Regions from separate parts of the Apibacter sp. ESL0432 genome, predicted to be linked through region 2. Evidence: riboswitches for the same ligand, from Rfam matches in the RefSeq annotation. Region 2 holds a riboswitch; the other holds the start of a gene.
What was found. A riboswitch is a leader RNA that binds a small molecule or an ion and turns the genes downstream of it on or off. The one in region 2 is predicted to bind S-adenosylmethionine.
Positions count from the first base shown of each region.

Region 1: linked by a shared signal. The riboswitch ahead of GYM73_RS03390 (PLP-dependent aspartate aminotransferase family protein) and the one ahead of GYM73_RS02530 (TonB-dependent siderophore receptor) in region 2 are both predicted to bind S-adenosylmethionine.

Region 1 covers NZ_CP048266.1:807,525-813,699, forward strand. The annotation lists gene GYM73_RS03385 (homoserine dehydrogenase) at 1-598, opposite strand, end outside; gene GYM73_RS03390 (PLP-dependent aspartate aminotransferase family protein) at 627-1,763, opposite strand; SAM riboswitch class I at 1,923-2,020, opposite strand; gene GYM73_RS03395 (MerR family transcriptional regulator) at 2,324-2,632, opposite strand; gene GYM73_RS03400 (SDR family NAD(P)-dependent oxidoreductase) at 2,754-3,521, shown strand; gene leuS (leucine--tRNA ligase) at 3,589-6,175, opposite strand, start outside.
Region 2 covers NZ_CP048266.1:598,602-604,776, reverse strand. The annotation lists gene GYM73_RS02530 (TonB-dependent siderophore receptor) at 1-1,268, opposite strand, end outside; SAM riboswitch class I at 1,376-1,474, opposite strand; gene GYM73_RS02525 (MFS transporter) at 1,551-2,699, opposite strand; gene GYM73_RS02520 (ATP-dependent Clp protease ATP-binding subunit) at 2,813-5,344, opposite strand; gene GYM73_RS02515 (DUF2149 domain-containing protein) at 5,505-5,840, opposite strand; gene GYM73_RS02510 (MotA/TolQ/ExbB proton channel family protein) at 5,843-6,175, opposite strand, start outside.

The sequences.
Region 1 (6,175 bases), 210 kb from region 2:
ACAATTTATATTTAGGATCAATTCCTTCCACATCTAAGGTAGGATCTGATTCTGCGAATCCTTTATCTTGTGCTTCTTTTAAAACGACAGGATAAGAAAGTTTTTCATGGATCATTTTGGTTAAAATGAAATTGGTAGAACCATTAAAAATTCCCGATACCGATGTTAATAAATCATTATCATAATATTCTTCTAAATTTCTGATGATGGGAATACTGGCGCAAACAGAGGCTTCATAGAGTAGGGGAACTTGGTATTCTTTTTCCAACTTTAGAAGTTCAGGTAAATGTTCGGCAATCATTTTTTTATTTGCCGAAACTACAGCTTTTCCGTTTTTCATGGCCTCTGAAACAATATCAAAAGCAGCATCAGCGTCATCTATTAATTCGACAATAACTTCAATTTCAGGATCCGATAATAACTCGTATTTATCAGTAGTAAAATACTTTTTATCGATTGATCTCGGTTTATCGGGATGTTTAATACATATTTTTTTAATATTTGCATCTACACTTTCGGCTTCTTCTAACACTTTATACAATCCAGTTCCCACACATCCAAATCCAAAAATTCCTAATTTAAGTTTATTTCTTATCATTCAATTATTCAATTTATAAAATTAACCGTTAATCTAAAGCTTGTTTGATATCATTAATCAGGTCATCAACATTTTCAATTCCAACCGATAAACGAATTAAAGAATCTTGAATTCCTGTTTCTTTACGAACTTCAAGAGGGGTTGATTTATGGGTCATGGTGGCAGGATGGCTACCCAAACTCCTAACATCGCCTAAATTTTCAGCTAAAAGGAAAATTTTGGTACGGGTTAAAAAATCTTTTGCCGCTTCTAAAGTATCGTCTTTTAAACTAAAAGATACCATTCCGCCAAACCCTTTTTGTTGTTTGGCCGCAATATGATGGTTGGGATGATTTTTTAATCCTGGATAATATACTTTATCTACTTTGGGATGTGTAGTTAAAAATTCAGCAATTTTTTGAGCATTTTGTGAATGTTTTTCCATACGCAGAGATAGAGTTTGAATTCCGCGTAAGGTTAACCAACTATCAAAAGGAGAGAGTACCCCACCTGAGGTATTTTGTAAATATTTTAATTCTTCGGCTATTTTAGGTTCTTTCACAACTATAAATCCGGATAAAACATCTCCATGTCCTGAAAGATATTTAGTTCCACTGTGTACAACAATATCTGCTCCTAAACGTATCGGTTGTTGTAAAGCAGGAGATAAAAATGTATTATCTACAATTAATAATGCTCCCACTTGTTTGGAAATTTTAGCGATTTCTTCAATGTCGGATATTTTTAAAGTTGGATTTGTAGGGGTTTCCAGCCAAATGAAGCGAGTTTTATTTGAAACTGCTTGTAAGACATTTTGAATATCAGTCGTATCAATAAATTTAGAGGTTACACCAAATTTATTATAAACTGTAGTAACTATTCGATAAGTACCTCCATAAACATCATTTACAGCGATAATTTCATCCCCTTGTTTTAATAACTTTAAAACACAATCCGTTGCAGCCAATCCCGATGAAAAAGCAAATCCGGCAATACCGCCCTCTAATTCAGCAATGGCTTGTTCTACAACTTTACGAGTAGGATTAGCCGTTCTTGTATAAGCAAATCCTTTATTCACATCCGGTTCTTCCTGAACATAAGAAGAGGTTTGGTAAATAGGAGTAGAAATAGCTCCGGTAAGTACATCAGGAGTAGAAATATGTACTAATTTTGTTTCTAATTTCATGACTAGGTTGTTTTTTCTAATTAATAAATGCCTTAAAATTCATTAATCATCATAAAACAACTTATACAAGATTCCCATTTAAATGCTAAATTATGAATTAGCTTCTTTATGTAGGTCGAAAGAAGCTCGTATTATTTGTATTTGTATGTAAGCTGTTTCGACTTATCTTTCCTTTACGGTTGGATGCAGCACCTACTCATATAAGAGGGTTGCTAAGGTATCATAGGGCCAATTCCCTCCACCTTTCTTGATAAGTAATTTTATTAATGATCGTTAAATATATTACAAAGATACGTTTTATTTTTTAATTTCCAATAAAAAACGATATTATTATAATATTTATAAAGGTAATGTATCTTTATTAATCATTATAATATAAGATATAAAGCATGCTAAATATAAATGAATTTACCGACAGAAGCATTTAAATAACCGTCGAAATTAATTCTAAGTTTAAAAAAATACAATTTTTTGCAATGGTAACTAATTTATATTAAGATCAATAATAATATTATATAATGTAAATGATCTTTTAATAACCCATTTATTTACTACTGATTTTATTTATTGGTAAGCTTTTTTAAAACGTTTTCAATCATTTGCATTCGGCTGTCTAATTTTTGTGAAGCAGCATCTAATGTAAACCCTTCTTCCAATAATTCTTTTATTAGAATCATTTTTTTAATATTTTCATAATTGTATCTTCTGTTTTTTCCTTCCTGTTCTGTAAGACTTTTGATAATTCCTTTATCTTCCCAATACCTAATTTGTCGGGTAGGAATTCCCGTTATTTGAGAAACTTCGCCAATGCCCACAATTAATTGCTCTAAAAATTTAAAATCGAAAGATAAATGATTGGTTTCATTCATTTTGTAAATTATTTACATTATTTGAAGTAAATATACAAAATAAAAGTTAAATTTGTAATTGTAAATAATTTGCATAAAATGTAAATATTTAACAATAAAATATAATTAAAATTTAAATACTATGTTCATAGACAAAAATGTTATTATAACCGGCGCTACAGAAGGAATAGGCTTGGGAATTGCTCGTGCTTTCGCCCAACAAAGAGCAAATCTTGTTCTAATTGCCAGAGATTCTCAAAAATTAAATAACATCAAAGAAGAATTTTCGTTGTATCATGTAACTGTTTCTCTGATTTCTGCGGATTTGACGGAAATTGAAAAATTATCTTCAGTTGGTAAACTAATTTTAGAAAAAGTAAAGACAGTTGATGTGTTAATTAATAATGCAGGAATCGGTCGTTTTAATCCTTTTGAAGAAACATCTGAAGATTTATTAGATAAACACATTAATCTCAATATGAAAGCGCCTTATATGCTGACTCAAAATTTGTATCAATCTTTGAAAAAATCCAAAGGAAATATAATTAATATTTCATCTTATTTTTCACACAGAATGTTACCGGGAAGAGAATCTACTGCTTACTCCATGACTAAGGGCGGTATAGATTCATTTACTAAATCATTGGCTTTTGAGGCAGGTAAAGATGGAATTCGGGTTAATGCTATTGCTCCGGGAAGTATTGATACGCCGCTTCTACGATATAATTTAGAACAGCTTAGCGAAGAAGGGAAAACAAATTTTCATACAATGATTAAATCTATATATCCGATGGGAAGTATTGGAACGGTAGAAGATATTGGGGCGGCTGCTGTTTTCCTGGCATCCGATCAAGCCCAATGGATTACCGGAACGATTCTACCGGTTGATGGTGGATTAACAACTAATTAGTTAATAAAAGGTAGCATAAAAAATATAAAAAAACCAATCCGTTTTGGGATTGGTTTTTCAAGTCTATTTATAGTACAATATTGACAATTCGTTTAGGCACTACAATAATCTTTTTAGGTTGTTTGCCGTCAAGATAATTCGGTGTTTTTTCATGAGACATTACTGCTTCTTCAATTTCTTTAGGAGTAGCGGAAATAGGCATTTCAATTTTAAAACGTACTTTTCCATTAAAACTAACCGGATATTCATGTATTTCGGAAACAAGATATTCAGCGTTAAATTCAGGGAATGCTTGAAATTCAATGCTGTTTTCATGTCCTAATTTTTCCCATAGCTCTTCTGAAATATGTGGAGCATAAGGAGAGATTAAAATGCACAAAGATTCTAAAATTTCTCTTTTATAACATTTTATTTTTACCAAATCATTGGTAGCAATCATAAAAGAACTTATGGATGTATTGAAAGAAAAGTTATCCAAATCCTCTTTAACTTTTTTTATTAATTGATGAATTATTTTTTGTTCTTCTTTAGTAGGTTTTTCATTTGATACAAAGAAAGTTTCTCCTTCACCGGAATGATACAGTTTCCAGAATTTTTTTAAGAATCCATGAACTCCGCTAAGTCCTTGAGTATTCCAAGGTTTAGCCTGTTCAATAGGTCCTAAAAACATCTCATACATACGTAAGCTGTCGGCCCCGTATTCATCACAAACATCATCCGGATTAATAACATTGTAGTAAGATTTTGACATCTTTTCTACTTCTCTCCCGCATATAAATTTACCTTCTTCAAGAATAAACTCTGCATTTTTGAATTCATCCCTCCAATTTCTTAATTTTTCTAAATCAACTTCATCCGTTGTTCCTTTAAGAAGTTTTACATCAATATGCAGAGGAGTGGTATCTTGTGCTTCATGTAATAAATTGTAAGAGATGAAGTTATTAGTTCCGTTAATTCGGTAGATATAAGCACTTTGACCTAAAATCATCCCTTGATTAATTAATTTTTGGAACGGTTCTTCTTGGGCACAGTATCCATAATCTTTTAAAAATTTATTCCAAAAACGTGAATACAATAAATGTCCCGTAGCATGTTCACTTCCTCCAATATATAAATCTACATTTTCCCAATAATTTATTTTTTTAGTATCCGCAAAGCAAGAATGGTTAGTTGGATCTGTGTATCTTAGAAAATACCAGGAACTTCCGGCCCAACCGGGCATTGTATTCAAATCTAAAGGAAAAATAGTGGTATGATTAATACGGTTGTTACTTACAACTTGTTCATTTTCAGTGTCCCAAGCCCATTGTGCAGCACGTCCCAACGGAGGGTCTCCGTCTTCAGTGGGCAAATATTTTTCAACCTCCGGAAGAAGTAAAGGTAGTGCAGATTCCGGTAAAGCATAGGGAATATCATTTTTATAATATATAGGAATAGGTTCCCCCCAATATCGTTGACGAGAAAAAACGGCATCTCGTAATCGGTAGTTGGTAGTTCCGTGCCCGATTTTCATTTTTTCAATTTCTGCAATAATTTTAGCTTGAGCATCTTTAACAGTCAATCCGTCTAAAATTTGGGAATTGATACAGATTCCTTCTTTAGAAGAAAAAGCCTCTTCTTGAACATCGGTTCCTCCTTTAATTACTTCAACAATCGGAAGTCCAAAATGTTTAGCAAATCGATGATCGCGCTCATCATGAGCAGGAACAGCCATTATGGCACCTGTTCCATATCCATATAATACGTAATCTGCAATATAAATAGGAATTTTTTTATGAGTAAAAGGATTTATAGCATAAGCTCCGGTAAATTGTCCTGAAACAATTTTAGCATCTGCGATTCGCTCCCTTTCCGATCGTTTGGTGCTTTGATCTTTATATTGGTTTACGGCTTCGTAATAAGTTCCGGTAGTAATTTGATCCACAAGAGGATGTTCAGGAGCCATAACCATATAAGTAGCACCAAATATTGTATCCGGACGAGTGGTGAAAATTGTAACGGTTGCCTCGGAATCAGCAACAGCAAAATTGATTTCTGCTCCTAAAGATTTTCCGATCCAATTACGTTGACTTTCTTTGATTGATTCGCTCCAATCGATGGTTTCCAATCCGGAAAGAAGTCTTTCAGCATAAGCGGTGATCCGCATGGACCATTGCATCATGCTTTTTTGATAAACAGGAAATCCTCCCCGTTCAGAAACTCCATTTACTACTTCATCATTTGCCAGAACCGTACCTAAGGCCGGACACCAGTTAACGGTTGTTTCTGCACGATAAGCCAATCGATAATTTAAAAGAATATGTTGTTTTTTTTCATCTGAAAAACGATTCCAATCTTCAGCCGAAAATATTTCAATTGGTGAGGTACAGGCATTTATTTTAGCATTACCTTCCTTTGAAAAAATATCTACTAATTCAGTAATAGGACGAGCCTCTTGCGAAGCAGTATTGTAATATGAGTTAAAAAGTTGGATGAATATCCATTGGGTCCATTTGTAATAGTCGGGATCAGATGTTCTCATTTCACGATTCCAGTCAAAAGAAAATCCCAATTTTTTCAACTGATTGTTATATCCTGCTATAACATTGTCTTTATTATCTATACCCCCGTTGATATTAACTTCTGTGGTTATCGCCGGATGTTGGCCTGTTTGA
Region 2 (6,175 bases):
TTAAATTCTCCTCCGAAGGCAATGGAAAGAAGTGTATTTATTTTTTTAGAAATATCCAGATTGATAATATTTTGCATAAACTCATGTCCCCCGGCTTTAAATTCCGTTGGAGAATGTATGCCCAACGAGGCGTTGTTTGTATGCGTAGCCTTATAATTAAAGAGGTTTTCTCCAAAGGTATTACTTATATCTACCATCCAATTATTATGCATATATCTTATTCCCGTAGAGTTAGAAATATCATAAATAGTGGATTTTAATAAAGGTTGAAATCCTATCGGATAAAGCTCTTTAACTACATTAGTTTTTTCACTGGGAAGTCTTCGGAATTCAGCTCCTTCTCCTTGTCTTAAACTTGCTCCGCCGAATGAGTAGAACTCATACTTTTCGGATAATGGATAAATGGAATTTATAAAAAACTGTTGATTTTTAATTTGAGCATCTCCTGCCCTGAAACGGAAATCTTTTTGGGTTAAACCCATTTCTGCCATAATTTTTTCATCGTTTATTCTGGCCTGATCGGGATCCGGTGCAAAATCATATGCAAAGTTATCGCCAAACTTGTCCAGATTATTATCATAAGAACGATTGGTTTTATTTCTTTGGCTGACTACAAAAGAAAGATTGATACTTCCTCCTTTATCTCCTAATTTAGCCCCGTAATTTCCGCTAAAATTGTAAGTTTCCCCGTCATTTCTATTGGTTAATCCATAGGTGATGGATGCCGAGCCGCCCTCATTCTTTTTTAAAATAATATTAATTACACCGGCAATGGCATCCGAACCGTATTGAGCTGCCGCTCCATCTCTCAAAACCTCTATTTTTTCTATTGCTGAAACGGGTATGGCACTTAAATCTGTACCCACAGATCCGTTACCTACTGTATTTTGATAGTTGACTAATGAGGTAGTATGCCGTCTTTTTCCATTCACTAATACCAGAACCTGATCGGGACCCATACCTCTCAAGGTAGCCGGATCAATATGTTCCGTTCCATCGGAAGAAGATTGGCGAACAGAATTGAATGAAGGTACTAAATAATTTAATAAGTCGTTAACGGTTAATTGAGGAGATGCCTTTTCTATTTTCCTGACATCTATTACATCTATGGCAACGGGAGAATTTACTTTGGTTCGTTCTGAACTTCTGCCACCGACTACAACAATCTCTTCAAGATCAAGGGAATCTACGGCTCGTTTTTCTTGAGCATCCACATAATTGGTAAATTCTAAAATTAAACTTACCATTAACAAAGAAACTTTTTTCATTATCTTTCTTACAGTTAGTAAATTATATTTAATTAAAACTGTATCAAGAAAAACCAGAAAGGAAAAAAGAAATTATTCACAACTCAACACACTCACAACTCGCGAATCACTCATCTTTCCCCTCAGGGCTGGAATTAGCACCAAGCCTAAGCAGGCCGGTTGCCAAGGTTTCACAGGGCCAGTCCCTCCACCTTTCTTGATAAGTGATGTAAATATACCATAATTTTCATAATAAAATAATTTTATATTATATTATTTTACCTCTAAGATAAAGAAATATATTTACTTTATCTTAAAAAATCTTACCAAGAAAATTATTCCTATTCCAAACAAGGAAATGAAAGTAAAGGATATTTGTAATGAAAATTTTTCAGCTAAAAAACCAATGCAAGGAGGGCCTAGAAAAAAACCGATAAAACCAATGCTGGTAATAACTGTAAGCGCTTGTTCGGGCGAAGCAGTTTTTGAATTTCCCGCTAAGGTATAGACTAAGGGCACGACTGCAGATATTCCCAGTCCAACAATAACGAACGAAAGAAGTGTAGTTAGTAATGTTGGAAATAGAACAGCACAGACCATACCTATAAAAATTAAAGACCCGCTGATGATCAACGTAATTTTTGAACCGAATTTTCGAACTATAAAATCAGAAATGAATCGTCCGCAAGCCATGGCTGCCATATAGGCAGTCAATCCATATCCGATATATTTTTTATCGGCATTCACTATATTCCTCATATATTCATTGGACCAATCGGTCATCGTTCCTTCAGAAACCATAGCAAAAAAAGCTAGAAATCCTAAGACAATAAGATTTTTATCAACTCTGATAAATTTTGATTTTTTCGGTAATTCCATTGGTTCTTCTTTGGCTTCATCCGGCAACAAGTATCTGAATAACCAAAGGGAAACCAGAATTCCTATGGAAGAATATAAAATAAAATGCTCAGAAGGTGGTATGTTTTTAGCAATCATTACTGCTCCTAACCAAGAAGCAAAAAAACCTCCAATGCTCCAAGTACCGTGCATGGAGCCTATTATTTGGCCTTTATAGGATTTTGACACATTAACAGCTTGTGTATTTATAGCTATATTGGTTAAATTACCTATGGCCCCGTAGGCTATTAAATTGAGTTTCAATTGCCACAATTTTCCACAAAATCCAATTCCGATTAAAAATATAAAGTAAAGAATGATAAATGTAAGGGTTGATTTTTTGCTTCCCAGCTTTTTTATTAAATTACCCGCAAAAGGTAACGTAATAAGTGTTCCGATGGATAAAAATAGTAAAACCAATCCCCAATTGGAATCGGAAACATTCATCGATAATTTAATCGTTGGAATTCGTGAAGCCCAAGTCGCGGAACTGCCTCCAAAGAAAAAAAATAAAAGGGTTACGGCCATTCTGGGCAAATGTTTTTTGTTTATCATTAGTAATTCTCTCGGATTTTTATTGGATTATTCATTTATCATTAACTCCGCGTATTTATAACATAAAAAAGCCTGCTTGATTCAATCAAACAGGCTCTTCATTAATTATCTTTTTAATCTTTTGTCGGAGATTCTTTTTCAACCTCCCGTATTTTAATTTCCGTACTGTCTTTTTCTTTATTTAATCCAATATAGAGATGGTCTCCGTCATGTATCGATGAATTGATAATTTCTTCAGCGATCACATCTTTCACATATTTCTGGATCGCTCGTTTAAGCTGACGTGCACCGAAATTTTTGTCCCATCCTTTTTCAATGATGAATTCTTTAGCTTCCGGAGATAATTCTACTTCATATCCAATTTTAGCAATTCTATCGTACACATTTTTCAATTCTAAATCTATAATTTTAGATATATCTTCCTTTTCCAAATTATTAAAGATGATAACATCATCGATCCTATTTAGAAATTCAGGAGCAAATGTTCTCTTTAAAGCGTTTTCAAGAGTAGATTTTGCTCTTATATCGGAAGATGATTTTTTGGCAGAAGTTCCAAATCCAACACCGTCACCGAATTCTTTGAGTTCACGAGTTCCGATATTGGAAGTTAAAATGATTATTGTATTTCTAAAATCTATTTTTCTTCCCAAACTATCCGTAACATGTCCGTCATCTAAAATTTGCAAAAGGATATTAAATACATCCGGATGTGCTTTTTCAATTTCATCTAAGAGGATTACAGCATATGGTTTTCTTCTTACGGATTCTGTCAATTGACCTCCTTCTTCATATCCTACATATCCCGGAGGAGCTCCTACTAATCTAGATACGGCAAATTTTTCCATATATTCACTCATATCTATTCTAATGAGAGCATCATCTGAATCAAATAATTCTCTGGCAATAACTTTTGCTAATTGAGTTTTTCCAACTCCGGTTGCTCCTAAGAATATAAATGTACCTATAGGCCTGTTAGGATCTTTTAATCCGGCACGATTTCTCTGAATGGCTTTTACAACTTTGTTGACCGCTTCGTCCTGACCGATAATTTTACCTTTCATCAAATCTTTCATTTGAGCAAGTTTTTTAAGCTCTCCTTCTGCAACTCTTTGTACAGGTACACCGCTCATCATTGAAACTACCTCTGCAACATTATCTTCGGTAACAATCTCCCGATGTTCTCTTGAAGATTTTTCCCATTCTCTTTGTGCATTCGCTAATTTAGTTTCAATCTCTTTTTCGGTATCTCTTAATTTTGCAGCTTCTTCATACTTTTGGCTTTTAATTACCTTAGTCTTTTCAGCTCTGATTTTTTCTAATTCTTTCTCATAGTTAACTATTTCCTTTGGAACTTTGATATTTTTGATATGGACTCTTGATCCCGCTTCATCGAGCGCATCAATCGCTTTATCCGGCAAATATCGGTCGGTAATATATCTTGTAGTAAGATTTACACAAGCTTTAATTGCCTCCTCGGTATAAGTTACATTATGATGTTCTTCGTATTTATCTTTAATTTGATTTAATATGATAATGGTTTCTTCTGGAGAAGTTTGTTCTACCATTACTTTTTGAAATCGTCTTTCTAGGGCGCCGTCTTTTTCAATATATTGCCTATATTCATCCAAAGTAGTCGCTCCGATGCATTGTATCTCTCCTCTTGCTAATGCCGGTTTGAACATATTGGAAGCATCTAAAGAGCCTGTGGCTCCTCCGGCTCCTACTATGGTATGGATTTCATCAATAAAGAGAATAATATCCGAATTTTTTTCAAGCTCATTCATGATGGCTTTCATTCTTTCTTCAAATTGTCCTCTATATTTAGTACCTGCAACCAGTCCGGCTACATCTAAGGTAACTACTCGTTTGTTGTATAAAACACGAGAGACCTTTTTTTGAACAATTCGTAAAGCGAGGCCTTCTGCAATGGCTGATTTACCGACTCCGGGCTCTCCTATTAACAAAGGATTATTCTTTTTTCTTCTGCTCAATATCTGAGATACTCTTTCAATTTCTTTTTCCCTTCCTACTACCGGATCTAAACGACCTTCGAGTGCAGCGGTGGTTAAATCTCTACCGAAATTATCTAATACCGGTGTTCTGCTTTTCGATGGGTTGGATCTGCTTCCTTTAGGTGCTTCGTATTGATTTCCTTCACTAATTCCTTCTTCTTCAGAAAATTCATTGGTGGGTTGTTCTGTAAAATCTTCTTGAAACTGAAATCTATATTCTTCTTTAAGGATGTTAGCATCGATATTATACTTTTTGAAAAGTTGGGTTACCGGATCGCTTTCTATCCTCAAGATACATATCAATAAATGTATGGTTTCTATTTCCGGGCTTCTAAAAAGCTTAGCTTCTAAAAAACTTGTTTTTAAAGCTCTTTCGGCAGCTTTAGTAAACGGGATGCGATTCCTGTCTACTTTTATACTTATTTCAGGTTTATTAAGATTTTCAATTTTTCTCCTTAAGTCACCTAAATCAACATTTAAACTTTGAAGTATGGTAATAGCTTTGCTGTTACCTTCACGTAAGATACCCAGTACAAGATGTTCCGTCCCTATATGGTCATTACCTAATCGTAATACTTCTTCATTGCTGAAGCTTATTACATCTTTTACTTGTTGTGAAAAATTTTCGTCCATGTATGACTTACTGTTCTATATATTAATATTTTACGATTTGAATCTTGCATTTATCATGCCACTTTACTTATCGGTTATTTTGTCATATTCCTTGATAAAGTAAAATATTTTTTTCTGATAAATGTACTCTATTATTTTAAAATATCATATAATGTCGGAACTATTTCTCGGGTACGTATATTATTTCTCCATTTTCCAGTTCATAAGCTATCCCCACTTTTTTCCCTTTTTTACCTGTGGATTTCTCTTGGGACGGGGTATACTTGTTTATTTTATTTCCTTCTTTGGTTATTATTTCCATATCTTCTTTTCCCGGATTTTTAACAACGGTAAAATCTTCATTGGAAAATACTTCACCCATATTTAAATTCATAACCATGGCAACCATAAGAGCAACGGCAAAAACCATAGCTACATCAAATAGGTTTACGATGACACTAAGCGGATCGGTATCTTCTTCTTTTAGAAATCTGTTAATTCTTCTTCGCCTTTTCATTCTTAATTTACATTACCCGTTACTACTCTTGCTACATAATCTAAATTGTTAACTTCTTTTGCATACCATCGTTGTTTAACTTGTAAAGTTACTAATCCGATTGCGCTTACTACCAATCCCACCACAGTTGTTGCAAAAACTACTTGCATGTTATACGCCATACCGGAAATATCCCCCGAAGACAGTCCAACCAGTGCCGGACTCATGGCTATCAGAGTACCGATTAAACCTAAGACAGGTCCGAGTTTTGCAAGCATTTTTGATAAGGAAAGGTCTTTATCTACTTCATTTTCAAAATTGGAAATGGTATAATCGGCATAGGCTTCATGGGTGGT